DNA from 2 places in the Staphylococcus saprophyticus subsp. saprophyticus ATCC 15305 genome. Region 2 is predicted to be linked to the other one. Evidence: a T-box and tRNA genes for the amino acid it is inferred to sense, from the RefSeq annotation. Region 2 holds a T-box; the other holds one or more tRNA genes.

Region 1 (12,820 bases), 160 kb from region 2:
AATTTGGCGACTGATTGCTGATTGTGCAATATTTAATTCTAATGCTGCTTCTGATAAATGTTCTCTTTTTGCAACTTCTATAAAATATTTCAATTGTTTAATTTCCATGTATAACCCTCTTTTCAACAATTGTTCTAATAATTAGAATGATATCATCTATTATATATATTGAACAGATTGATCAACTGCTATATAGTTTACTTACTTATTTAATTTTCAGAATTTTCGTAAAAGAGGTGAAGATCATGGTCGAGTATAAAGAGAAATTGGGGTTATATGATAGTCGCGAGGAACATGACGCTTGTGGTATAGGATTTTACGCCAATATGGATAATAAAAGAAGTCATGATATCGTGGAAAAATCATTAGAAATGTTACGTAGATTAGATCATCGTGGTGGTATAGGTGCTGATGGTGTCACAGGTGATGGTGCAGGCATTATGACTGAAGTACCATATGCATATTTTTCACGACACCTTGATTTTGATATACCTGAAGAAGGTCAATATGCAGTAGGTATGTTTTTTACAAACGAAAAAATTAAAGGTTCTCAACATGAAGCGCAGTTTAACGCGCATTTTGAAGCGGAAGGTCTAACTGTGCTTGGCTATAGAGAAGTGCCTGTAGATATTAACGCGATTGCAGCACATGTAGCAGAAACAATGCCGTATATTCAGCAAGTATTTGTTGCGTTAAATGATACTTCACATATAGAGCGCACATTATTTTTAGCGAGAAAACAAATTGAAAATTACGCAAATCAACAACAATTGGATTTGTATTTCACGAGTTTATCGCATAGAACAATTGTATATAAAGGTTGGTTGCGTTCAGATCAAATTAACGCATTATATGAAGATTTGAATCATGAAGATTTCGTGTCAAAACTAGGTCTGGTTCATTCTCGTTTTAGTACAAATACTTTCCCGAGTTGGAAACGTGCACATCCTAATCGATTGTTAATGCATAACGGTGAAATTAATACAATTAAAGGTAATGTAAACTGGATGCGTGCAAGACAGAATGAGCTTATAGCTACCATTTTTGGTGAAGATAAGGATAAAGTCAAAGATATTGTAGATGAAGATGGTAGTGATTCTGCAATTGTTGATAATGCATTAGAATTTTTATCTTTAGCTATGGAACCAGAGCGAGCGGCAATGCTGATGATTCCAGAACCTTGGTTATACAATAAAGCAAACAACGCTAATGTACGTGCGTTTTATGAATTCTATAGTTATTTGATGGAACCATGGGATGGACCGACGATGATTTCATTCTGTAACGGCGATAAGATTGGTGCGCTAACAGATAGAAATGGTTTGAGACCAGGTCGCTATACCATTACTAAAGATAATTATATTGTCTTTTCATCAGAAGTAGGTGTAGTAGATGTACCAGAAGACAATGTTGCATTTAAAGGCCAATTAAACCCAGGAAAATTACTATTAGTTGATTTTAATGCACATAAAGTGGTTGAAAATAATGAATTAAAAGCACGTATTGCAGATGAACATCCATATGAGAGTTGGTTGAGTCAATTTAAAGTTGATTTGAATTTAGAGCATGTGTCTTATCAACCATCTTCTTGGAATGAAGCAACATTAACACGTATGCAAAAACAATTTGTCTATACCAAAGAAGAAATAGATAAATATCTTACAGAATTGGTTGAAAGTAAGAAAGATCCTATTGGTGCGATGGGTTATGATGTGCCGATAGCAGCATTAAATGAACATGATGAATCACTCTTTAATTATTTCAAACAATTATTTGCACAAGTTACTAATCCTCCTATTGATGCTTATCGTGAAAGGATTGTAACGAGTGAGTTGTCTTATTTAGGTAGCGAGGGGAATTTGTTACAACCGAGTGAAGATGCGTTAAATCGTATTCAATTAAAACGCCCTGTCATGACGGAAGCGCAGTTAAATGTCATTGAAGAAAGCCGATTTAATGTCGCGCGTTTATCAACGGTATATCATGATGATTTAGAAGACGCGCTAGATGTACTTGGTAATAAAGCTATTCAAGCAGTAAAACGTGGAGAAGAAATTTTAGTTCTCGATGATAGTGTTTTAGTTTCAGAAAAAGGTTACGCGATGCCGATATTATTAGCTGTGAGCCATGTTCACCAATTGTTGATCAAAGAAGGATTGCGTATGCGAACAAGTATTGTTGCTTTGTCGGGCGAAGCAAGAGAGGTTCATCACATTGCTTGTTTGCTAGGTTATGGTGCTAATGCGGTTGTGCCATATTTAGCGCAACGAACAATTGAAGAATTAGTGCAAAATGAACGTTTAGAAGGGGATATTTCTGAAAATGTTCAAACTTATACAGATACATTGTCTGAAGGTGTAATTAAAGTAATGGCTAAAATGGGTATTTCAACAGTTCAAAGTTATCAAGGGGCACAAATCTTTGAAGCAGTTGGATTATCAGATGAGGTTGTTGAAAGATATTTCACTGGAACGCAAACAAAATTATCTGGCATATCACTTGAGATGATTGATAAAGAGAATAAATCTAGACAGACACCAAAAAGTGAGTACATTGAATCGGGGAGTACATTCCAATGGCGTAAGCAAGGTCAACGCCATGCTTTTAACCCTACATCTATTCATTTATTGCAACATGCGTGTCGATTGAATGATTATGAAAAATTCAAAGCATTTTCAAACGAAGTTAATCATAAGCGTACGGATCATATTCGTCACTTGATGACATTTAAATCATCGCAAACACCAGTCGATATCAGTGAAGTAGAACCTGCAAGTGCAATTGTTCAACGTTTTAATACAGGTGCAATGAGCTATGGTTCTATTTCTGAAGAAGCCCACCAAACATTAGCAGAAGCAATGAATCAAATGGGTGGTAAAAGTAATAGCGGTGAAGGCGGAGAAAATCCAGAGCGCTTTATAGTTGATGAAGAAGGACGTAATCGTTCAAGTGCGATTAAACAAGTGGCATCCGGTCGTTTTGGTGTGACAAGTGACTACTTGCAACACGCAAAAGAAATACAAATTAAAGTTGCGCAAGGCGCTAAACCAGGGGAAGGCGGACAATTACCAGGAACCAAAGTATATCCATGGATAGCTGAAGTAAGGGGCTCAACACCAGGTATTGGCTTGATATCACCACCGCCGCATCATGATATTTATTCGATAGAAGACTTAGCACAGTTAATACACGATTTAAAAAATGCCAATAAAGATGCCAATATAACAGTTAAGCTCGTATCTAAAACAGGTGTTGGTACCATTGCAGCGGGCGTAGCAAAAGCCTATGCCGATAAAATTGTTATTAGTGGTTACGATGGTGGTACAGGGGCATCACCGAAGACGAGTATTCAACATGCAGGCGTGCCATGGGAGATTGGATTAGCTGAAACGCATCAAACATTGATGATGAATAACTTGAGATCACGTGTGAAGGTAGAAACAGATGGTAAGTTACTCACTGGCAAAGACGTAGCCTACGCTTGTGCGTTAGGCGCTGAAGAATTTGGCTTTGCGACTGCACCATTGGTTGTTTTAGGATGCATCATGATGCGTGTTTGTCATAAAGATACATGTCCGGTTGGTATTGCAACACAAAATAAAGACCTACGCGCACTATTTAATGGTAGAGCGGATCACGTTGTGAATTTTATGCATTTTGTTGCTGAAGAATTGAGAGAGATTCTTGCGGAACTAGGATTGAGAACAGTGGATGAATTAGTAGGTAGAACGGATTTGTTAACGCGTAAAACCAATCTTGCAACGCGTCAACCTAAAGCTGCATCTATGAATGTTGAAGCATTATTGTATCAACATGATGGAGATAGATATAAGAAGATTGAACAAAATCATCATTTAGATATAGGATTTGACTTAACTGAATTGTATCCTGATGCACAAACAGCGATAAGATCTGGCCAATCATTCGAAGGTCAATATCGCTTAAACAATGAACAGCGTGATGTGGGTGTTATTACTGGCAGTATGATTACAAGAGCGCATGGAGCAGAAGGATTGAGTGAAGACACGATATATGCACAAACGACGGGTCATGCAGGTCAAAGTTTAGCTGCGTATACACCAAGCGGACTGACAATTCATCATACAGGTGATGCTAATGACTATGTTGGAAAAGGCTTATCGGGCGGAAAAGTAATTGTTAAAGCACCTAATCAACAACGTGAAAATGAAATTATCGTAGGTAATGTTTGTTTTTATGGCGCATCTCACGGTAAAGCTTTTATTAATGGTAAAGCTGGCGAGCGTTTCTGTATTCGTAATAGTGGTGTCCAAGCCGTCGTGGAAGGTATCGGAGATCACGGTCTTGAATACATGACTGGAGGCAGAATCATTATATTAGGAGACGTAGGTAAAAACTTTGGTCAAGGTATGAGTGGTGGCGTTAGTTATGTTTTTCCATCTGATGTAGCGCAATTTAAAGCGCAGAATCAACTTGAGAGTTTAGACTTTGATGCGATAACAGTAGATGAAGAACGCAACGTCGTCAAAGATATGTTAGAAGCACACGTTAAATATACCGACAGTACTAAAGCGAAAGAGATATTAGCAGATTTTGATCATATTGCAGATAAGGTAGTAAAAGTGATACCAAAAGATTATAAATTAATGATGCAAAAGATAGATTTGCAAAAACAACAGACGGATGCTTTGGATGAAGCTTTATTAAATGCCTTTAATGATAAGCGTACGCACTTAATGTCAGAACAACAAAAAACAGCCGTATATTAAATCGTAAAGGAGGGATTGTCATGGGTGAATTTAAAGGATTTATGAATTATGACAAACAACAATTACACGAATTATCTTTAGTTGATCGTTTGAAAAATCATGACGCATTCCAGCAAAGGTTTACAAAAGACGAAGCTGCACAACAAGGTGCACGTTGTATGGATTGTGGTACGCCATTTTGTCAGACAGGTGAACCATTTGGCAGAGAAACGATTGGTTGTCCTATCGGTAACTATATACCTGAATGGAATGATTTAGTTTATAGACAAGATTTTAAGACGGCATATGAGCGATTAAGTGAAACGAATAATTTTCCAGAATTTACAGGTAGAGTATGCCCAGCGCCATGTGAACAATCATGTGTTATGAAAATAAATCGTGAATCAGTAGCTATTAAAGGTATTGAAAGAACGATTATTGATGAAGCATATGAAAACGGTTGGGTTAAACCAATTGTGCCAGAACAACGTAAAGATGAGTCTGTAGCCATCGTTGGTAGTGGCCCAGCAGGATTAACGGCAGCAGAAGAACTTAATAAATTAGGTTATCATGTAACGGTATATGAACGTGCGCATGAAGCGGGCGGTCTACTGATGTATGGCATACCTAATATGAAATTAGATAAAGATGTCGTGCGTCGTAGAATATCTATTATGGAAGCTTCGGGCATCCGATTTGAAACAGATACAGAGATTGGTGTCGACGTGAGTAGAGAAGCATTAGAAGAGAAACATGACGCAATCATCTTATGTACAGGATCTCAAAATGCGAGAGATTTACCATTAGAAGGGCGTATGGGATTCGGCATACATTTTGCGATGGATTATTTGACGGAGCAAGGTCAGTATTTGAATGGTGAAATCAAGGAACCAACGATTTCTGCAGAAGGTAAAAATGTGGTCGTTATTGGAGCGGGAGACACGGGAGCCGATTGTGTTGCAACAGCACTTCGTGAAAACTGTAAGTCTATCGTCCAATTTAATAAGTATACGAAACAACCTGAAGCGATTGAATTTGATGAAAATACCTATTGGCCATTAGCAATGCCAGTATTCAAAATGGATTACGCGCATAAAGAATATGAACAGCGCTTTGGATTTGAGCCGCGTGCTTATGGTGTGCAAACGATGCGTTATGATGTTGACCGTATTGGTAATGTGAAAGGTGTTTATACTCAAATTCTGGAAGAAACAGACGAAGGCATGGTGGTCGTAGATGGAACAGAACGCCATTGGCCTGCAGATCTAGTATTGTTATCGATTGGTTTCATAGGTACAGAAACAACAGTACCGCATGCTTTTAATATTCAAACAGAAAGAAACAAAATTGTAGCTGACAACAAAGATTTTAGAACCAATCAACCGAACATTTTTGCTGCTGGAGACGCTAGAAGAGGTCAAAGTCTTGTGGTATGGGCTATTCAAGAAGGAAGAGCTGTCGCAAATGCAGTGGATGAATATTTAAAAGAAAAAACATTAGTATAAGGTAATGATTTTAATTGACTTTTGTCATGGACTATAATATTATAAATATTGTGTTTGGAGGAATACCCAAGTCCGGCTGAAGGGATTGGTCTTGAAAACCAACAGGGGCTTAACGGCCCGCGGGGGTTCGAATCCCTCTTCCTCCGCCATTATATTTAAAATACCAAGACTAATGATATAGATAAAGCAAGTATTCAATGAAAAATTTGGATGCTTGCTTTTTTAATGCGCTTTTCTACATATTCGAAATTTAAGTTAGGCTAAGTACTTTTATATAGAAAAAAGATGTAAGGTCATTTCCGTAAATTTATCAAAGAAGTACATGATTATGATGTAACCATCTATAATTTGAGCCCCCTAATAACGCCAACTCATTGTTATAGGTGGTTTTAAATATTTAGATTGTAGCCCTGTAGTCGACGAGCAAACCACCCTTTTATGAAAACCTTTACAAAACTTGTATAGACAAGTTATACTTCTAGTAATATCTAAAGTTTAATTATAAGGGAGTGAATCATCATGGCTGTTAAAAAGAAAGATGTACAAGATATCGTCGAAGCTATTGGGGGCAAAGACAACTTGGACACAGCAACACATTGTGTGACACGTCTAAGACTGGTCTTGAAAGATGATGATAAAGTAGATAAAGATAGATTGAGCAATAATGATTTAGTGAAAGGACAATTTAAAGCAGACAACCAATACCAAATCGTTATTGGACCTGGCACAGTAGATGAAGTTTACAAGCAATTCATCCAAGAAACAGGTGTCAGTGAAGCATCTAAGGATGATGCAAAAGCGGCAGCAGCGAAGAAAGGAAATCCGATTCAAAGGTTGATTAAGTTATTGGGAGATATCTTTATACCGATTTTACCTGCAATCGTAACTGCTGGTTTACTGATGGGGATTAATAACTTACTGACGATGGAAGGGTTATTTGGTCCAAAGCCACTGGTAGAACAATTTCCGCAGCTAGGTGATATTTCGAATATTATTAATGTCATTGCAAGTACAGCGTTCATATTCTTACCCGCGTTAATCGGTTGGAGTAGTATGCGTGTGTTTGGTGGGAGTCAAATTCTCGGTTTGGTTTTAGGCTTGATTTTAATGAATCCACAGCTTGTATCACAATACGATATAGCGAAAGGTCATATTCCAACCTGGGATATACTTGGTTTAGAAATTAAGCAATTAAACTATCAAGGACAGGTATTACCGATCTTGCTTGCTGCATATGTATTAGCGCAGATTGAAAAATTCTTAAATAAATTTGTGCATGATTCAATTAAAATGTTGGTCGTTGGACCTGTAGCACTATTGATTACAGGGTTCTTAGCATTTATTGTTATTGGTCCTGTTGCGTTATGGCTAGGTACTGGCATCACAAATGGCGTAACATTTGTGTTTGAACATGCTGGTTGGTTAGGTGGTGCCATCTATGGTTTGTTCTATGCACCATTAGTTATTACTGGTTTACACCATATGTTCTTAGCAGTTGATTTCCAATTAATGGGTAGTCAGCTTGGTGGCACATATCTGTGGCCAATTCTTGCAATTTCTAATATCTGCCAAGGTTCTGCAGCATTTGGTGCTTGGTTCGTTTATAGAAGACGTAAAATGGTCAAAGAACAAGGTTTAGCAATGACTTCAGGCGTTTCAGGTTTCTTAGGTGTCACAGAACCTGCACTATTTGGGGTGAATTTACCACTGAAATATCCATTTATCGCCGCGATTTCAACTTCTTGTATCTTAGGTGCAGTATTAGGTGCGACGCGTGTGCTAGGTAGTGTTGGTGTTGGTGGTCTTCCAGCATTTATTTCAATAAAAAGTGAATACTGGGGAGTATATTTAGTAGTGACAGCTATAGCATTTGTAGTTCCTGCCATATTAACAGTATTCCTATCAAGATTTAGTAAAGAAGAAGCGAAAGAAATGGTTGAAGAATAGGCGTCAATGACAGAGAAGTACAATTAAACTCGCTAAAATTACTTAGCGGGTTTCTTTTTTAAAATATTAAAAGTAGAGGTGGCAATAATATGCAACAAAATGATTGGAGAAAATCAGTCGTTTATCAAATTTATCCGAAGTCATTTAATGATACGACAGGTAGTGGTGAAGGTGACTTACAAGGAATTATTGAAAAATTAGATTATATACAATATCTCGGTGTGGACTATATTTGGCTAACACCGGTATATGAATCGCCTATGAATGATAATGGTTATGATATTAGCAACTATTATAAAGTGAATGAGAAGTTTGGGACAATTGAAGATTTAGAAATGCTAGTGGCTGAAGCGCATAAAAGAGATATCAAGGTTATGATGGACATCGTGATCAACCATACGTCAACAGAGCATGAATGGTTTAAACAAGCATATGCTGATAAAAATAGTCCTTATAGAGATTATTATTTCTTTAGAAGATCGGCAAATGAAGAACCACCTACGAATTGGGAATCCAAATTTGGTGGAAATGCCTGGAAATATGATGAAAAAACGGATGAATATTATTTACATTTATTTGATGTGACACAAGCAGATTTGAACTGGGATAATCCTGAAGTCAGACGTGTGCTATACGACATCATTAATCACTGGATTGATTTTGGAATAGATGGTTTTCGATTCGATGTCATTAACCTCATTTCAAAAGGTGAATTTAAAAACTCCGAAAAAATCGGCAAAGAATTCTATACAGATGGTCCACGTGTTCATGACTATTTACACGAAATGAATCAGCAAACATTTGGTGATAAACAATTAATGACTGTTGGCGAAATGTCTTCGACAACCATAGATCATTGTGTGAAATATACTTCGCCTGAACGACAAGAATTAAGTAGTGTGTTTAATTTTCATCATCTTAAAGTAGATTATGTAGACGGAGAAAAATGGTCGAATGCTAAATTAGATTTTCATAAGTTGAAAGACATTCTAATGGAGTGGCAACTTGGTATTTATGAAGGTGGCGGTTGGAACGCGATATTTTGGTGTAATCACGATCAGCCTCGTGTCGTTACGCGTTTTGGTGATGACACATCTGAACCACTACGTAAACAAAGTGCTAAGATGCTAGCGACTGTACTGCATATGTTGCAAGGGACGCCATATATTTACCAAGGCGAAGAAATTGGTATGACGGATCCAGGCTTTAATGACATTAAACAGTATCGTGATGTTGAATCTTTAAATGCTTATGACAAAATGAAAGCAGCAGGATATGAGGAGCAAGAAATTTTAACTATTCTTGGACAAAAATCACGTGATAATTCTAGAACGCCTGTTCAATGGACAGCAGGTGAACATGCTGGTTTCACTTCAGGTACACCATGGATTGATATCCCTAATAATTTTGATAAAATAAACGTTGAAGCAGCTGTTGAAGATGAACAATCCATACTTCAGACATATCGACATTTAATTCAATTACGCCATGAGCATGACATTATTACTTATGGAAATATTGAACCACTATACATGGATCACAATGAATTGTTTATATATAAACGTCATTATAAAGGTGAAACTTGGATAGTGCTTGCAAACTTTTCAAAAGAACGCATAGAAATACCAGAAGGATTAAAGTTAGATGGCGAAGTCATAGTGCAATATGGCCAGTTGATAGATGGAAAGATTGATGGATTTGGCGTCATAGTAGTTGCACAATAATCTATAAAAGGCAGTGAGCGAAACGATGACACAGAAGAAATTTATTACGATATATGAAACATTGCGGAAAGATATTATTGAATCACGTATATCGTATGGTGCTCAATTGCCATCGGAACATGAATTGGTAGAATCTTATCAGGCATCACGTGAAACTGTGCGTAAAGCGCTAAATTTACTCGTTAGAGAAGGAATGATACAAAAGATTCGAGGGAAAGGTTCTATTGTTATTTATCAAGGTGTAACAGAATTTCCTTTTGCTGACTTAACCAGTTTTAGAGAAGTGCAACGCGGACTAGGTTTACAGCATGACACAGAAGTGAAGATGATCGAAAGCATTACTGCGGGCGATGTTCCGAGAGTCAAAGAAGCTTTAAATATTAGTATGAATACTGTCTTATGTCATGTGGTACGTACTAGAAAAATAGATGATAGAGTAAAAATCATTGATGAAGACTATCTAATAGAAGAAATTGTGCCGAATGTTACAGCGGAAATTGCTACAAACTCTTTATATCAATACATTGAGGAAACATTAGGGTTGGAAATTAGTTATTCAAACAAATCTATAACATTTGAACCGTTTGGAGAGATGGAGTATGAAGTGTTTGGTGAAATCAATCCAGCGTATACAGCGACGGTACGTGGCATTGTTCATTTAAAAGACACTACGATATTTCAGTATAATATTTCTAAACATTTAGCGACCGAATTTAAATTCAATGATTTTTCTAGACGTCATAAACTATAAATGTACAATGATAAGACTGATGTGTGAAGGATTTGTAAAGGTTTTACTAGCCATGCAAAAGGTAATACTTGCATTCTAATATGAGATTATAGTATGATATATCTTGCCGTGCTAGGTGGGGAGGTAGCGGTTCCCTGTACTCGAAATCCGCTTTATGCGAGACTTAATTCCTTTGCTAAGGGTGCGTTTTTGTGAAGTCTGCCCAAAGCACGTAGTGTCTGAAGATCTCGGTCCTATGCAATATGAACCCATGAATCATGTCAGGTCCTGACGGAAGCAGCATTAAGTGGATCATCGTATGTGCCGTAGGGTTGCCGAGATTTAGCTGTCGACTTTGGTAACGTTTGTGATACGCATTCGAAGCGAAGGTGCACGGTTTTAATTTTTAAAACTAATGAAATCATATACATATATAAAGAGTGACTTATCTTTTGATAGCGGTCACTCTTTTTTTATATTAAAATATAAACAATACTTTGATGGCATATTGGAACCGTCTTAAAACTTGTTGGAAATCGATGTTATGACATTAAAGTCTTGAACTGAACGTTTGGGGGGAAACCAATGCAAATATATTTAAGTACGCTAACTGAAAATGATTATGACACAAGCTTGAAAGCAATCGAAGCAGCATTTGCAGATGTTACAGAGTCGAATCATGATGAACAAAATTTGGTAGCTAAACTGAGGAACGCACCTGAGTATAATTATGAGCTTGAAGTGGTAGCTAAAAATAATGACGGTGATGTGGTCGGTCACATTATGCTATCTGAAATAACAGTCATTAATGGAACGAAGCGATATACTGTTCTGGCATTAGCCCCACTATCAGTATTGCCGGAATATAGAAATAAAGGCTTGGGTAAGGCGTTGATACAAGCTGTAGAAGAACGTGCGAAAACACAAGACTATACAACCATTATAGTGCTAGGTGACCCAAAATATTATAATCAGTTTGGATACGAACCAGCAGCAGATTATGACATAACATGTCCATTTGACGTGCCTTCAGAATATTTCATGGTAAAATTCCTGTGGGATCAACTATTAGAACAGCCTCAAGGTGATGTCGTGTACTCAGAAGCTTTTAATTGATATTCAAAGTACGAAGTTCAATGCTATAATAGTTTGTGAATGCAATTGGAGGTGCGAAAGTGAATTATCAAGCTTTATATAGAATGTTCCGACCGCAGAGTTTCGAAGATGTTGTAGGTCAAGAACATGTAACTAAAACACTACGCAATGCAATTTCAAAAGAGAAACAATCCCATGCATACATTTTCAGTGGTCCAAGAGGGACAGGTAAGACAAGTATTGCGAAAGTGTTTGCGAAAGCAATTAACTGTCTTGAACGTTCAGATGGCGAACCGTGTAATGAATGCGCAATTTGTAAAGGGATTACACGAGGGACTAACTCAGATGTGATTGAAATTGACGCTGCGAGTAATAATGGTGTAGATGAGATTAGAAATATTAGAGATAAAGTAAAATATGCGCCGAGCGAATCAAAGTTTAAAGTTTATATTATTGATGAAGTGCATATGCTAACTACAGGTGCTTTCAATGCATTGCTTAAAACATTGGAAGAACCACCAGCACACGCTATATTTATCTTAGCAACGACAGAACCACATAAAATACCTCCGACAATAATATCAAGAGCTCAAAGATTTGATTTTAAAGCGATAAGCCAGGAAGAAATTGTGGAAAGATTAAAGTTTGTAGCGGAATCGCAAGCGATTGAATATGATGAAGCGGCATTAAACTTTATCGCCAAAGCATCCGAAGGTGGTATGCGTGATGCATTGAGTATCATGGACCAAGCAATTGCTTTTGGAGATGAACATTTAACGTTAGAAGATGCATTGAATGTTACTGGTAGTGTAGATGCGAAAGCTTTAAATGAATTATTTAAGGAAGTTGTAGAAGGTGATGTGAGAAACGCCTTCTCTACGTATCATCAATTCATCTCACAAGGTAAAGAAGTAAATCGTTTGATTAACGATATGATCTACTTTGTCAGAGATACAATCATGAATAAGACATCTAATGAAGAAACTGAATATGATGCGCTGATGCATTTTGATTTAGAAGTACTTTACAAAATGATTGGTATCATTAATGATACACTCGTTTCTATTAGATTTAGCGTAAACCAAAGTGTGC
Region 2 (12,820 bases):
CAGATCAATACCCGTTATTGCCACAAGTTTCTCGTGATGATGCGATCCAATTATCAGTTAAAGTGCTTAAAAACGTTATCGCACAGACTAATTTCGCAGTGTCCACCTCAGAAACACGCCCAGTACTTACTGGTGTCAACTGGCTTATACAAGAAAATGAATTAATATGCACAGCTACTGACTCACACCGCTTGGCTGTAAGAAAGGTAGCATTAGAAGATGACTCAGAAAATAAAAATGTCATCATTCCTGGTAAAGCATTATCTGAGTTAAATAAGATTATGTCAGACAGTGAAGAAGACATCGATATTTTCTTTGCTTCAAATCAAGTGTTATTCAAAGTGGGTAACGTAAACTTTATTTCACGTTTATTAGAAGGTCATTATCCTGATACATCTCGTTTATTCCCAGAGAATTACGAAATTAAATTAGGAATTGATAATGGTGAATTCTATCATGCCATCGATCGTGCATCTTTATTAGCACGTGAAGGCGGCAATAATGTCATTAAATTAAGTACAGGTAATGAACTTGTAGAATTATCTTCAACATCACCAGAAATTGGTACGGTAAAAGAAGATGTTAAAGCAAGTAATGTAGATGGTGGCAACCTAAAAATTTCATTCAACTCAAAATATATGATGGATGCTTTAAAAGCCATTGATAACGATGAAGTGGAAGTAGAATTTTTCGGTACAATGAAACCATTTATTTTAAAACCAAAAGACGATGATTCAGTTACACAACTTATCTTACCGATTAGAACGTATTAATCGTATTGTTAAATAGATTAACGCAATAACTTTTCTCAATAAAAAGTGCAACTTAACAGGAACAAGCCTTTGAAATCTTAGTGATTTCTGGTTTGTTCCTGTTTTTATTTGAAAAAAGAGTCTGAGTTTAAAAGCAGATACTAAGAGATAATTAGAAATTTGCTAATGTTATTAATTAATTTCATGATTAAAGACATTTAAAGGGCAAATATAAGCATTTTGAACATTTTCTTAGGGGAAAATGCTTAAAAGTAATAAAAGTGTCTTAAAACAGCTCTAAATGCAAAATAAATATAGTCCGTATATCATACATAAATTTTTAAGCAGATTAAGGTATTTAGTGAAAATTAATATTATTTGTAAAGAATGCCCATATAATGTATTTATTTTTGATATAATATGACATTATGAAACAACGTTAAAAATAACTTTGAAACTAATTATTTAAAAATAGTTAAAATAAGTTAAAAGAAATCGCTTACTCACTGTATTTTGCATGAAATTTTCCGCAAAAAAAGGTATAATATATAAGTGAGCTTAAAAGAAATGGAGTGATTGATTTGGTTGAAGAGGTAATTGTTGATGGAGACATTACTTTAGGGCAATTTCTAAAGACAGAAGGTATTATCGAATCTGGCGGACAAGCAAAATGGTTCTTACAAGATTTTGATGTCATGATCAATGATGAGCGTGAAACGCGTCGCGGTAAGAAATTAAATCATCGAGATAGCATTGTCATACCAGAAGTCGGTTCATTTTTGATATTACATCAAGGTGAAGAATGAAATTAAAGACACTCCAGTTACAAAATTATCGTAATTATGAGTCCATTTCCTTAAATTGTCATCCCGATGTCAATATATTGATTGGTGAAAATGCCCAAGGGAAGACTAATTTATTAGAATCTATTTATACGTTAGCACTAGCTAAAAGTCACAGAACGTCTAATGACAAAGAACTCATACGTTTCGATAGCGACTATGCTAAAATAGAGGGTGACCTTAGTTATAGATATGGTGAGATGCCTTTAACGATGTACATCACTAAAAAAGGTAAACAAGTCAAAATCAATCACTTAGAACAAAGTAGACTGACCCAGTATATTGGGCACTTGAACGTCGTTTTGTTTGCGCCTGAGGATTTAAATATTGTCAAAGGATCACCGCAGATTAGACGTAGATTTATAGATATGGAACTTGGACAAATCTCAGCAGTATATTTAAATGATTTGTCACAGTATCAACGTATTTTAAAACAAAAGAATAATTATTTGAAGCAACTGCAATATGGACAAAAGACAGACAGCACCATGCTTGAAGTCTTAAACCAACAATTTGCAGAATACGCACTCAAAATTACGCTAAGACGTGAACATTTTATTAATGAACTTGAATCACTAGCGAAACCTATCCATTCTGGGATTACAAATGAACGTGAAACATTGTCTTTAAACTATTTACCTAGTATTAAACTAGAAAATAAAGATAAAAGTGAGACAGAACGCTTAGAGGAAGTCTTAACGATACTTAATGACAATATGGAACGAGAAAAAGATCGAGGTGTGTGTTTATACGGACCTCACAGAGATGATTTAGGTTTTAATGTGAATGGAATGGACGCTCAGACTTATGGCTCGCAAGGTCAACAAAGAACTACTGCACTATCAATCAAACTCGCTGAAATTGAGTTAATGAATATTGAAGTAGGTGAGTATCCAATTCTATTGCTAGATGATGTATTAAGTGAGTTAGATGATTCACGTCAATCTCATTTATTGAGCACTATTCAACATAAAGTGCAGACTTTTGTTACTACGACATCCGTAGACGGTATAGAACATGAAATTATGAAAAACGCTAAACTTTATCGCATTAATCAGGGCGAAATTATAAAGTAATGGAAAGTGAAGGTGGAAGCAGTGTCAGATGTGAACAACACGGAAGATTATGGTGCTGGACAGATTCAGGTATTGGAAGGTCTAGAAGCGGTACGTAAAAGACCAGGTATGTATATTGGTTCAACTTCAGAAAAAGGTTTACACCATCTTGTATGGGAAATTGTCGATAACAGTATCGATGAAGCACTTGCAGGTTATGCCGACACAATTGAAGTTGTAATCGAAAAAGATAATTGGATTAAGGTAACGGATAATGGCCGTGGTATACCTGTTGGCATTCAAGAAAAAATGGGACGTCCTGCAGTTGAGGTTATTCTAACTGTATTACATGCTGGTGGTAAATTCGGTGGCGGCGGTTATAAAGTTTCTGGTGGTTTACATGGTGTAGGTTCATCAGTAGTAAACGCGTTATCAGAAGATCTTGAAGTATACGTGTATAAAGACCGCAAAGTTTATCATCAAGGTTATAAAAAAGGTGTACCTCAATTTGACTTGAAAGTCATTGAAGAAACAGATGATGATAATACAGGTACAGTCATTCGTTTTAAAGCGGATTCTGAAATTTTCACAGAAACGACAACATATCATTATGAAACATTACAACAACGTACAAGAGAGCTTGCGTTCCTAAATAAAGGTATTTCAATTACTTTAAGAGATGAACGTGGTGAAGAAGTTCGTGAAGACACATATCACTATGAAGGTGGTATTAAATCTTATGTTGAAATGCTAAATGAAAACAAACAGCCTTTACATGAAGAACCTATTTACGTGCATCAAACCAAAGATGATATTGAAGTTGAAATTGCTTTACAATACAACAAAGGTTTTGCAACAAACTTGTTGACGTATGCGAATAATATTCACACATATGAAGGTGGTACACACGAAGAAGGTTTCAAACGTGCACTATCTCGTGTACTTAATAGTTACGGATTAAATAGTAAAATTATCAAAGAAGATAAAGAAAGACTTTCAGGTGAAGACACACGTGAAGGTTTGACAGCAATTGTTTCAATTAAGCACGGTGATCCACAATTTGAAGGACAAACAAAAACAAAATTAGGTAACTCTGAAGTACGTCAAATCGTTGATAAACTATTCTCTGAGTTATTTGAGCGTTTCTTATATGAACATCCTCAAGTAGGCCGTATTGTAGTTGAAAAAGGTATCATGGCTTCACACGCACGCCTTGCTGCGAAAAAAGCACGTGAAGTTACGCGCCGTAAATCAGCATTAGAAATATCAAGCTTACCTGGTAAATTGGCGGATTGCTCTAGTAAAGACCCATCACGTAGTGAAATCTTTATCGTCGAGGGTGACTCTGCCGGTGGGTCTACAAAATCCGGTCGTGATTCAGAAACACAAGCGATATTGCCATTGCGTGGTAAAATCTTGAACGTTGAAAAAGCACGTTTAGATAGAATTTTAAATAATAACGAGATTCGTTCGATGATTACGGCATTTGGTACGGGTATTGGTGGCGAATTTGATTTAAGTAAGGCACGCTATCATAAGATTGTCCTTATGACAGATGCTGATGTCGATGGTGCACATATTAGAACATTGTTATTAACATTCTTCTATCGCTTTATGAGACCATTATTAGAAGCAGGATATGTGTATATTGCACAACCACCTTTATTCAAATTGACACAAGGTAAACAAAAGTACTATGTCTTTAATGAACGTGAATTAGAAAAACTTAAAGCTGAGTTAGAACCAACGCCAAAATGGTCGATTTCACGTTACAAAGGTCTTGGTGAAATGAATGCGGATCAATTATGGGAAACTACTATGAATCCAGAAAATAGAGCCATGTTACAAGTATCATTGGATGATGCGATTGAAGCGGACCAAGTCTTCGAAATGTTAATGGGCGACGTTGTAGAGAACCGTAGACAGTTTATTGAAGATAATGCAGTCTATGCCAACTTAGATTTCTAATACGATGAACTGAATTTTTGAAGGAGGATATCTTGATGGCTGAATTACCTGAATCAAGAATTAATGAACGAAATATAACGAGTGAGATGCGCGAGTCATTCTTAGACTATGCGATGAGTGTTATTGTCTCACGTGCTTTACCTGATGTGAGAGATGGTTTGAAACCAGTACATCGACGCATATTGTATGGTTTACATGAACAAGGTATGACACCAGACAAGTCATACAAGAAATCTGCGCGTATTGTTGGGGACGTAATGGGTAAATATCACCCACATGGTGACTCATCAATTTATGAAGCAATGGTTAGAATGGCACAAGACTTCAGCTATCGATATCCTTTAGTTGATGGACAAGGTAACTTTGGTTCTATGGATGGCGACGGTGCGGCTGCGATGCGTTATACAGAAGCACGTATGTCTAAGATTACACTTGAATTACTTAGAGATTTAAATAAAGATACAATTGATTTTATCGATAACTATGATGGTAATGAAAGAGAGCCGTCAGTCTTACCTGCTAGATTCCCTAACTTATTAGTTAATGGTGCATCTGGTATCGCTGTTGGGATGGCTACAAATATTCCGCCACATAATTTAACAGAGGTCATCAACGGTATTTTAAGTTTAAGTTATAATCCCGATATTACCATTGCTGAATTGATGGAAGATATACAAGGGCCAGACTTCCCGACTGCAGGTATTATCCTTGGAAAGAGTGGGATTCGTCGTGCATTTGAAACAGGTCGAGGATCAATACAATTGCGCTCTCGTGCAGAAATAGAAGAACGTGGTGGCGGTCGTCAACGTATTGTTGTTACAGAAGTACCGTACCAAGTTAACAAAGCACGTATGATAGAAAAGATTGCTGAATTAGCGCGTGATAAGAAAATAGACGGTATCACAGACTTACGCGATGAAACAAGTTTACGTACAGGTGTCCGTGTAGTAATCGATATCCGTAAAGATGCCAACGCGAGTGTTGTCTTAAATAACTTATACAAACAAACACCATTACAAACATCATTTGGTGTAAACATGATTGCCTTAGTTAATGGCAGACCAAAACTTATTTCACTTAAAGATGCCTTAGTTGAATACTTAGAGCATCAAAAAGTCGTTGTAAGAAGACGTACCGAATATAATTTAAAAAAAGCTTTAGATCGTGCACATATATTAGAAGGTTTGAGAATTGCGCTTGATCATATTGATGAAATTATCAGAGTTATTCGTGAATCAGATAACGATAAGATTGCCATGGCAAGTTTACAAGAACAATTTAAATTATCTGAACGTCAAGCACAAGCGATTTTAGATATGCGTTTAAGACGTTTAACTGGTTTAGAAAGAGATAAGATTGAAGCTGAATATAATGAACTAATTGCTTATATTGAAGAATTGAAATCTATCCTTGCAGATGAAGAAAAATTATTACAAATTGTTCGTGATGAATTGATTGATGTCCGTGAGCGTTATGGTGATGAACGTAAGACTGAAATCCAACTTGGTGGTTTAGATGACATTGAAGATGAGGATTTAATTCCAGAAGAACAAATTGTGATTACGTTAAGTCATAATAACTACATCAAACGATTACCAGTTTCAACTTATAGAGCACAACACCGTGGTGGTCGTGGTGTTCAAGGTATGAATACGCTAGAAGAAGACTTTGTAAGTCAACTTGTGACGTTAAGTACACATGACAACGTGCTATTCTTTACGAATAAAGGTCGTGTCTATAAACTTAAAGGCTATGAAGTGCCAGAGCTTTCTCGTCAGTCTAAAGGTATTCCAGTAGTTAACGCAATTGAGTTAGACAATGACGAATCGATTAGTACGATGATTGCTGTTAAAGATTTAGAAAGTGAAGAAGATTATTTAGTCTTTGCTACTCAAAAAGGTAGAGTGAAACGTTCTGCCCTAAGTAACTTCTCACATATTAATAAAAACGGTAAAATTGCGATTAGTTTCAAACAGGATGACGAATTGATTGCAGTACGTCTAACTGATGGTGAAACTGATATTCTAATAGGTACATCGCACGCTTCATTAATTCGCTTCCCTGAAACTGCATTGCGTCCACTTGGCCGTACCGCGGCGGGTGTGAAAGGTATTACACTTAGAGAAGACGATAAAGTAGTCGGTTTAGATGTTACAAAAGCCGAAAGCGATGATGAAATACTCGTCGTGACTGAAAATGGTTACGGTAAACGTACACCAGTTGAAGATTACAGATTATCAAACCGTGGTGGTAAAGGTATTAAAACAGCGACTATCACAGAACGTAATGGTAATGTAGTTTGTATCACATCAGTGACTGGTGAAGAAGACTTGATGGTTGTTACAAACTCTGGCGTGATTATCCGTATTGATGTAGAGGATATTTCACAAAACGGCCGTGCAGCACAAGGTGTGAGATTGATTAAATTAGGTGAAAATCAATTCGTATCTACAGTAGCTAAAGTAAATGAGGAAGATGAAGCTGAAACAGAAACTGAAGCAATTGCCTCCGATTCAGAAAATACTGATGCAACTGAACAAATGGCACAAGATTCACAACAAGGTGAAGCTGTGATAGAGGACGATGCACCAGGCAACGCCATTCATACAGAAGTTGAAGATAGTGATGTATCAGATGATGATGATCGTCAAGAAGTACGACAAGACTTTATGGACCGTGTGAATGAAGATATTGATAATGCGGACAACGAAGATAACGAAGAAGAGTAATTTTATGCGATAATAGTCATTATAAAAAAGACCTACCTCAATGAGGTAGGTCTTTTTTGGCTTAATTTTCTAAAGCTTTCATAGCATGAGGTATTTCACTGATTAGTCTGGATGGTGGCACGACATACATTTTTTCTGCTAACTGTTCTCCAATATAACTATGCGTATACGTAGCACTTGTAACGGCTTCTTCTGTGTCGTTGAATTGGCCGACAAAGCTTGTAATCATACCAGATAAAGTATCACCCATACCACCTGTAGCCATTGCTGGTGTCCCTATTGGCAGTTTGTAGTCTTTACCTCTGAAATAGATTTCAGTTCCGTGCATTTTTAAGACAATGGTTGCACCAATGCGATCTGCGGCTTCACGATTACGTTCATACGTTTGTTCCTCTATAGGAATACCACTTAAACGTTCCCACTCTTTTTGGTGAGGCGTAAAGATAACCTTGCACGTAGGAATGTCTGGTTTCAATTTACTAAAAATTGTAATAGCATCCCCATCTACAATTAATTTTTGATGTGGTTGAATATTTTGTAATAGGAAAGTAATGGCATTATTGCCTTTAAAATCACAACCGAGTCCTGGTCCGATTAAGATACAATCCGTGTTCTCAATCATTTTTGTTAACATTTTAGTATCGTTAATATCAATCACCATGGCCTCTGGACAACGTGAATGTAAAGCGGCATGATTTGTTGGATGTGTAGCTACAGTGATTAATCCGCTACCACTATAAACACACGCTCGAGCTGCAAGCATGATTGCACCACCTAAGTTCGCATTGCCCCCAATTAAAAGAATTCTCCCATAATCACCTTTATGTGTTTCATCTTTACGTTTTGGAATGCTTACTTGTGATAAAGTTTCCATTTTGAAACCTCCTTTTAAACATTTAGCGTTAATTTAATACGTTGACTTGAAAAAGATAAGCATCTGCTTAAAATGATAAATGTTAAAGTTGGCTATCTTATATTCTCTATATCATAGAATGTTAAAACCATTTTCTTTTAAGTTACTTATATCTTATTTTTTTGTGCTCATTTATAAATACAATAAGAAATATTATACCTGGTTTCGAGATTAGTCAATAGGCAAAGTCGTAAAGAAAATATTAATTTTAGAAAACATAATTTTGATACGACTTTATCCCATTAAATCAGTAATTTAATACCATATTACGGATATGGTCAATCCTATTGTTCGTGTGAAAATGTAAGCGTATACTCGAATTAATTGAACAAAATAGATAAGCAAGGAGATGGGGAAATGACATTACAACTTAATGGTGAAATGCTAACAATCAATGATATTAAAACGTTCTTAAATAAGGAAGATACCGTTGAAGTAACACAAGAAGCACTGGAACGCGTAAAGAAAAGTAGACAAACGGTGGAACATATTATAGAAAACAAAGAAACAATCTATGGTATTACAACTGGATTTGGATTATTTAGTGATGTGCGAATTGATAAAGATGAATACAATCAATTACAAGTAAATTTAATTCGATCACATGCTTGTGGTGTTGGGAAACCATTTTCAGAAGAAGTTGCTTTAGTAATGATGGTCTTACGATTAAATACTTTGTTGAAAGGTCATTCTGGTACGACAGTCGCGTTAGTAGAGCAACTTGTTTATTATATCAATAACAGAATTGTACCAGTGATTCCACAGCAAGGATCTTTAGGCGCATCAGGGGACCTAGCACCATTATCTCATTTAGCATTAGCTTTAATTGGTGAAGGCAATGTATTTTTTAAAGGTGAAGAAGTAGACAGCCGGTATGTCTTAAATCAATTAAATCGTAACCCAATACAATTACAAGCTAAAGAGGGACTTGCACTCATTAATGGCACGCAAGCGATGACTGCACAAGGTGTGATTAATTATATTGAAGCGGAAGCCTTAGGTTACCAAGCAGAATGGATTGCTGCTCTAACACATCAAGCATTAAATGGTATTACAGATGCTTATAATGAAAAAGTGCATAAAGCACGTAATTTTCAAGAACAAATAGATGTTGCAGCTAGAATGTTAGACTGGTTAGATGGCTCAGAGTTAACCACTACACAAGGCGACATACGTGTACAAGATGCATACACATTACGCTGTATTCCACAAATACATGGCGCAAGTTTTCAAGTATTTAATTATGTGAAAGAAAAATTAGAATTTGAAATGAACGCTGCTAATGATAATCCATTAATATTTGATGAAGGTGATGAAACGCTTGTTATTTCTGGAGGTAATTTCCATGGGCAACCGATTGCCTTTGCATTAGATTTCTTAAAGTTAGGTGTAAGTGAATTGGCTAATGTATCAGAGCGTCGTTTAGAGCGACTCGTAAATCCTCAATTAAATAATGGATTGCCTGCCTTTTTAAGTCCACAACCAGGATTACAGAGTGGCGCGATGATTATGCAGTATGCTGCTGCGAGCTTAGTATCAGAAAATAAAACACTCGCACATCCAGCAAGTGTTGACTCAATACCATCGTCAGCTAATCAAGAGGATCACGTTTCGATGGGAACGATTGCCTCTCGTCATGGCTATCACATCATTGAAAATGCGAGACGTGTCTTAGCAATTGAAACGATTATTGCATTACAAGCCGTTGAATATAAAGATATTGATAAATTATCACCGAAAACATATGAAAAGTATCAAGAATTACGTCACATCGTACCATCAATTACAGAAGATAGACAGTTCCATAAAGATATTGAAGCGGTATCGCAATATTTACAAGATCTTGCTTATATGTAGGGACTCTAATTGACATAAACGTTGTCACCCTTGAAATAGCTGATGTTATTTGCTATATTTAAATTAACTTAATTATGCTATTGTTCGTAGGATAAGTAATATTGAATCTTGATTTCAGAGAGCTTGTGGTTAGTGTGAACAAGTAATCATATTTAATATGAATCTACCTACTATATGAGAACAATCGGTTATAGCCGTTATTTAGTGAGAGTGCAGTCTAATTTTGGACTGTTAAATAGGGTGGCAACGCGTAGACCACGTCCCTTGTACAGGGACGTGGTCTTTTTGTGTTATTATCCAATAAATTTTGAAATTTGAAAGGATGACCAGCATGTTAGATATTAAATTATTCCGTAATGATCCAGAATTCCTTAAAGAAAAAGTTGCAAAACGTGGTATGGATTCAAAAGTAGTAGATGAAGTATTAGAACTAGATGAGCAACGTCGTCAACTTATCAGTCAAGCCGAAGAAATGAAGGCAGAGCGTAATAAAGTGAGTGGAGAAATTGCTCAGAAAAAACGTAATAAAGAAGATGCAGACGATGCAATCGCAGCTATGCGTAATCTAGGTGATGAAATTAAAGTACTAGATGATACTTTAAATCAAGTAGATGTTGACCTTAATGATAAATTGTCTCGTATTCCAAATATCATTCACGACGATGTACCAGAAGGTGCTACGGATGAAGATAATATAGAAGTTAAACGTTGGGGTACACCTAGAACTTTTGAATTTGAAGATAAAGCACACTGGGATTTAGTAGAAGAGTTAGAGATGGTTGATTTTGAAAGAGCAGCTAAAGTCTCTGGTGCGAGATTCGTATTCTTGACAGGTGACGGTGCACAATTAGAGAGAGCGTTAATGAACTACATGATTACGAAACATACGACACAACATGGCTATACGGAAATGATGGTACCACAATTAGTTAATGCCGATTCTATGTATGGTACAGGTCAACTTCCAAAATTTGAAGAAGACTTATTTAAAGTAGAAAAAGAAGGTCTTTATACCATTCCAACTGCAGAAGTGCCATTAACGAATTATTACCGCAATGAAATCATTGCACCTGACGTATTACCAGCTAAATTTACAGCTCAATCAGCTTGTTATCGTAGTGAGGCTGGATCTGCTGGTCGTGATACACGAGGACTTATTCGCTTACACCAATTTGATAAAGTTGAAATGGTACGTATTGAAAAACCTGAAGATTCTTGGCAAGCACTTGAAGACATGACTCATCATGCAGAAGCGATTTTAGAAGAACTTGGTTTACCATATCGCCGTGTTATCTTGTGTACAGGAGATATTGGTTTTGGTTCAAGTAAAACATATGATTTAGAAGTTTGGTTACCAAGCTATAACGATTATAAAGAAATCAGCTCTTGTTCAAATATTACAGATTTCCAAGCACGTCGTTCAAACATTCGCTTCAAACGCGATAAAAATGCGAAACCAGAATTAGCGCATACTTTAAATGGTAGCGGGTTAGCTGTAGGTCGTACCTTTGCAGCTATCGTTGAGAACTACCAAAATGAAGATGGCTCAGTTACAATTCCAGAAGTGTTAGTTCCATTTATGGGTGGTAAAACAGTCATCCGTCCGACTAAATAAAAAACTGAAAGTAATGCTAAAAACGCGTAGCGACAATAGGTCCTATGCGTTTTTTTGTGCACTATCGAAAGGGTAGGGGAGGTGTAAAAAGTATAAAATAGCAAATATGATTAGGCGGAATTCAGATATATTTTAGAGGTATGTCTTAATTATTTCTAAAAATTCAGAGAAATATAAACAACGTGTTTTAAGCTTTTTAAGACAATCGTTAGTCTAACCTCACACAAACGGATGTCTAAAGATATTGCGCATTTAGAATCAGTTGTATTAGAATTGATATATTATTTTTGAAGTGCCATGAGAGGGTGGGTGTGTATGGAAAATGAAGCGCATGTAACATTTAAACAAGGTGTCAAAGCGTGTATTCCTACCTTGTTAGGATACGCAGGTGTGGGTTTATCATTTGGAATTGTTGCAGTTGCTTCAGGATTTAGCTTGTTGGAAATTATTTTACTGTGTTTGCTTGTATACGCAGGCGCAGCACAATTTATAATTTGCGCGCTTGTTATTGCAGGTACACCTATATCCGCAATTGTATTAACTGCGTTCATCGTCAATTCTAGGATGTTCTTATTAAGTATGACACTTGCACCAAGCTATAAAGATTATAGTTTACTAAATAGAATTGGGTTGGCAACATTGGTAACAGATGAAACATTTGGGGTTGCAGTGACACCACATCTAAAAGGCGAAAAAATTAATGATCGATGGCTACACGGTTTGAATATAACGGCTTATGTTTTTTGGACGATTGCATGTATTATTGGTGCTTTATTTGGTAAATACATCCATGACCCAGACGTATTAGGCTTAGACTTTGCAATAACGGCTATGTTTATTTTTCTTGCCGTCTCCCAATTTGAATCAATCAGGCGCTCAAAAGTTAAGATTTACTTAGTTCTGATTATTTGTGTCATTGTGATGATGTTGGGATTAAGTTTATTTATGCCATCATATTTAGCGATTATTTTAGCTTCTACAATAACGGCAGCACTTGGGGTGGTGATGGAACGATGACGACAACGATACATATGTTAACGATTATTATTTTATGCGGAATTGTGACATGGTTGACTCGAATTATACCGT

Evidence for each region. The T-box of region 2 lies ahead of serS (serine--tRNA ligase). A T-box ahead of a tRNA ligase gene usually reads a tRNA of that ligase, here a tRNA-Ser.
Region 1: it encodes a tRNA-Ser, which carries the amino acid that the T-box ahead of serS (serine--tRNA ligase) is inferred to sense. The anticodon was not compared.

The regions. Positions count from the first base shown of each region.
Region 1 covers NC_007350.1:2,357,333-2,370,152, reverse strand. The annotation lists gene gltC (glutamate biosynthesis transcriptional regulator GltC) at 1-108, opposite strand, end outside; gene gltB (glutamate synthase large subunit) at 246-4,748, shown strand; gene SSP_RS11510 (glutamate synthase subunit beta) at 4,769-6,232, shown strand; tRNA gene SSP_RS11505 (tRNA-Ser) at 6,289-6,381, shown strand; gene treP (PTS system trehalose-specific EIIBC component) at 6,752-8,179, shown strand; gene treC (alpha,alpha-phosphotrehalase) at 8,269-9,903, shown strand; gene treR (trehalose operon repressor) at 9,929-10,654, shown strand; RNA gene ffs (signal recognition particle sRNA large type) at 10,761-11,030, shown strand; gene SSP_RS11485 (GNAT family N-acetyltransferase) at 11,219-11,749, shown strand; gene dnaX (DNA polymerase III subunit gamma/tau) at 11,809-12,820, shown strand, end outside.
Region 2 covers NC_007350.1:2,482-15,301, forward strand. The annotation lists gene dnaN (DNA polymerase III subunit beta) at 1-773, shown strand, start outside; gene yaaA (S4 domain-containing protein YaaA) at 1,325-1,558, shown strand; gene recF (DNA replication/repair protein RecF) at 1,555-2,670, shown strand; gene gyrB (DNA topoisomerase (ATP-hydrolyzing) subunit B) at 2,683-4,617, shown strand; gene gyrA (DNA gyrase subunit A) at 4,653-7,346, shown strand; gene SSP_RS00035 (NAD(P)H-hydrate dehydratase) at 7,408-8,220, opposite strand; gene hutH (histidine ammonia-lyase) at 8,617-10,116, shown strand; T-box leader at 10,196-10,384, shown strand; gene serS (serine--tRNA ligase) at 10,448-11,731, shown strand; gene SSP_RS00050 (AzlC family ABC transporter permease) at 12,047-12,748, shown strand; gene SSP_RS00055 (AzlD domain-containing protein) at 12,745-12,820, shown strand, end outside.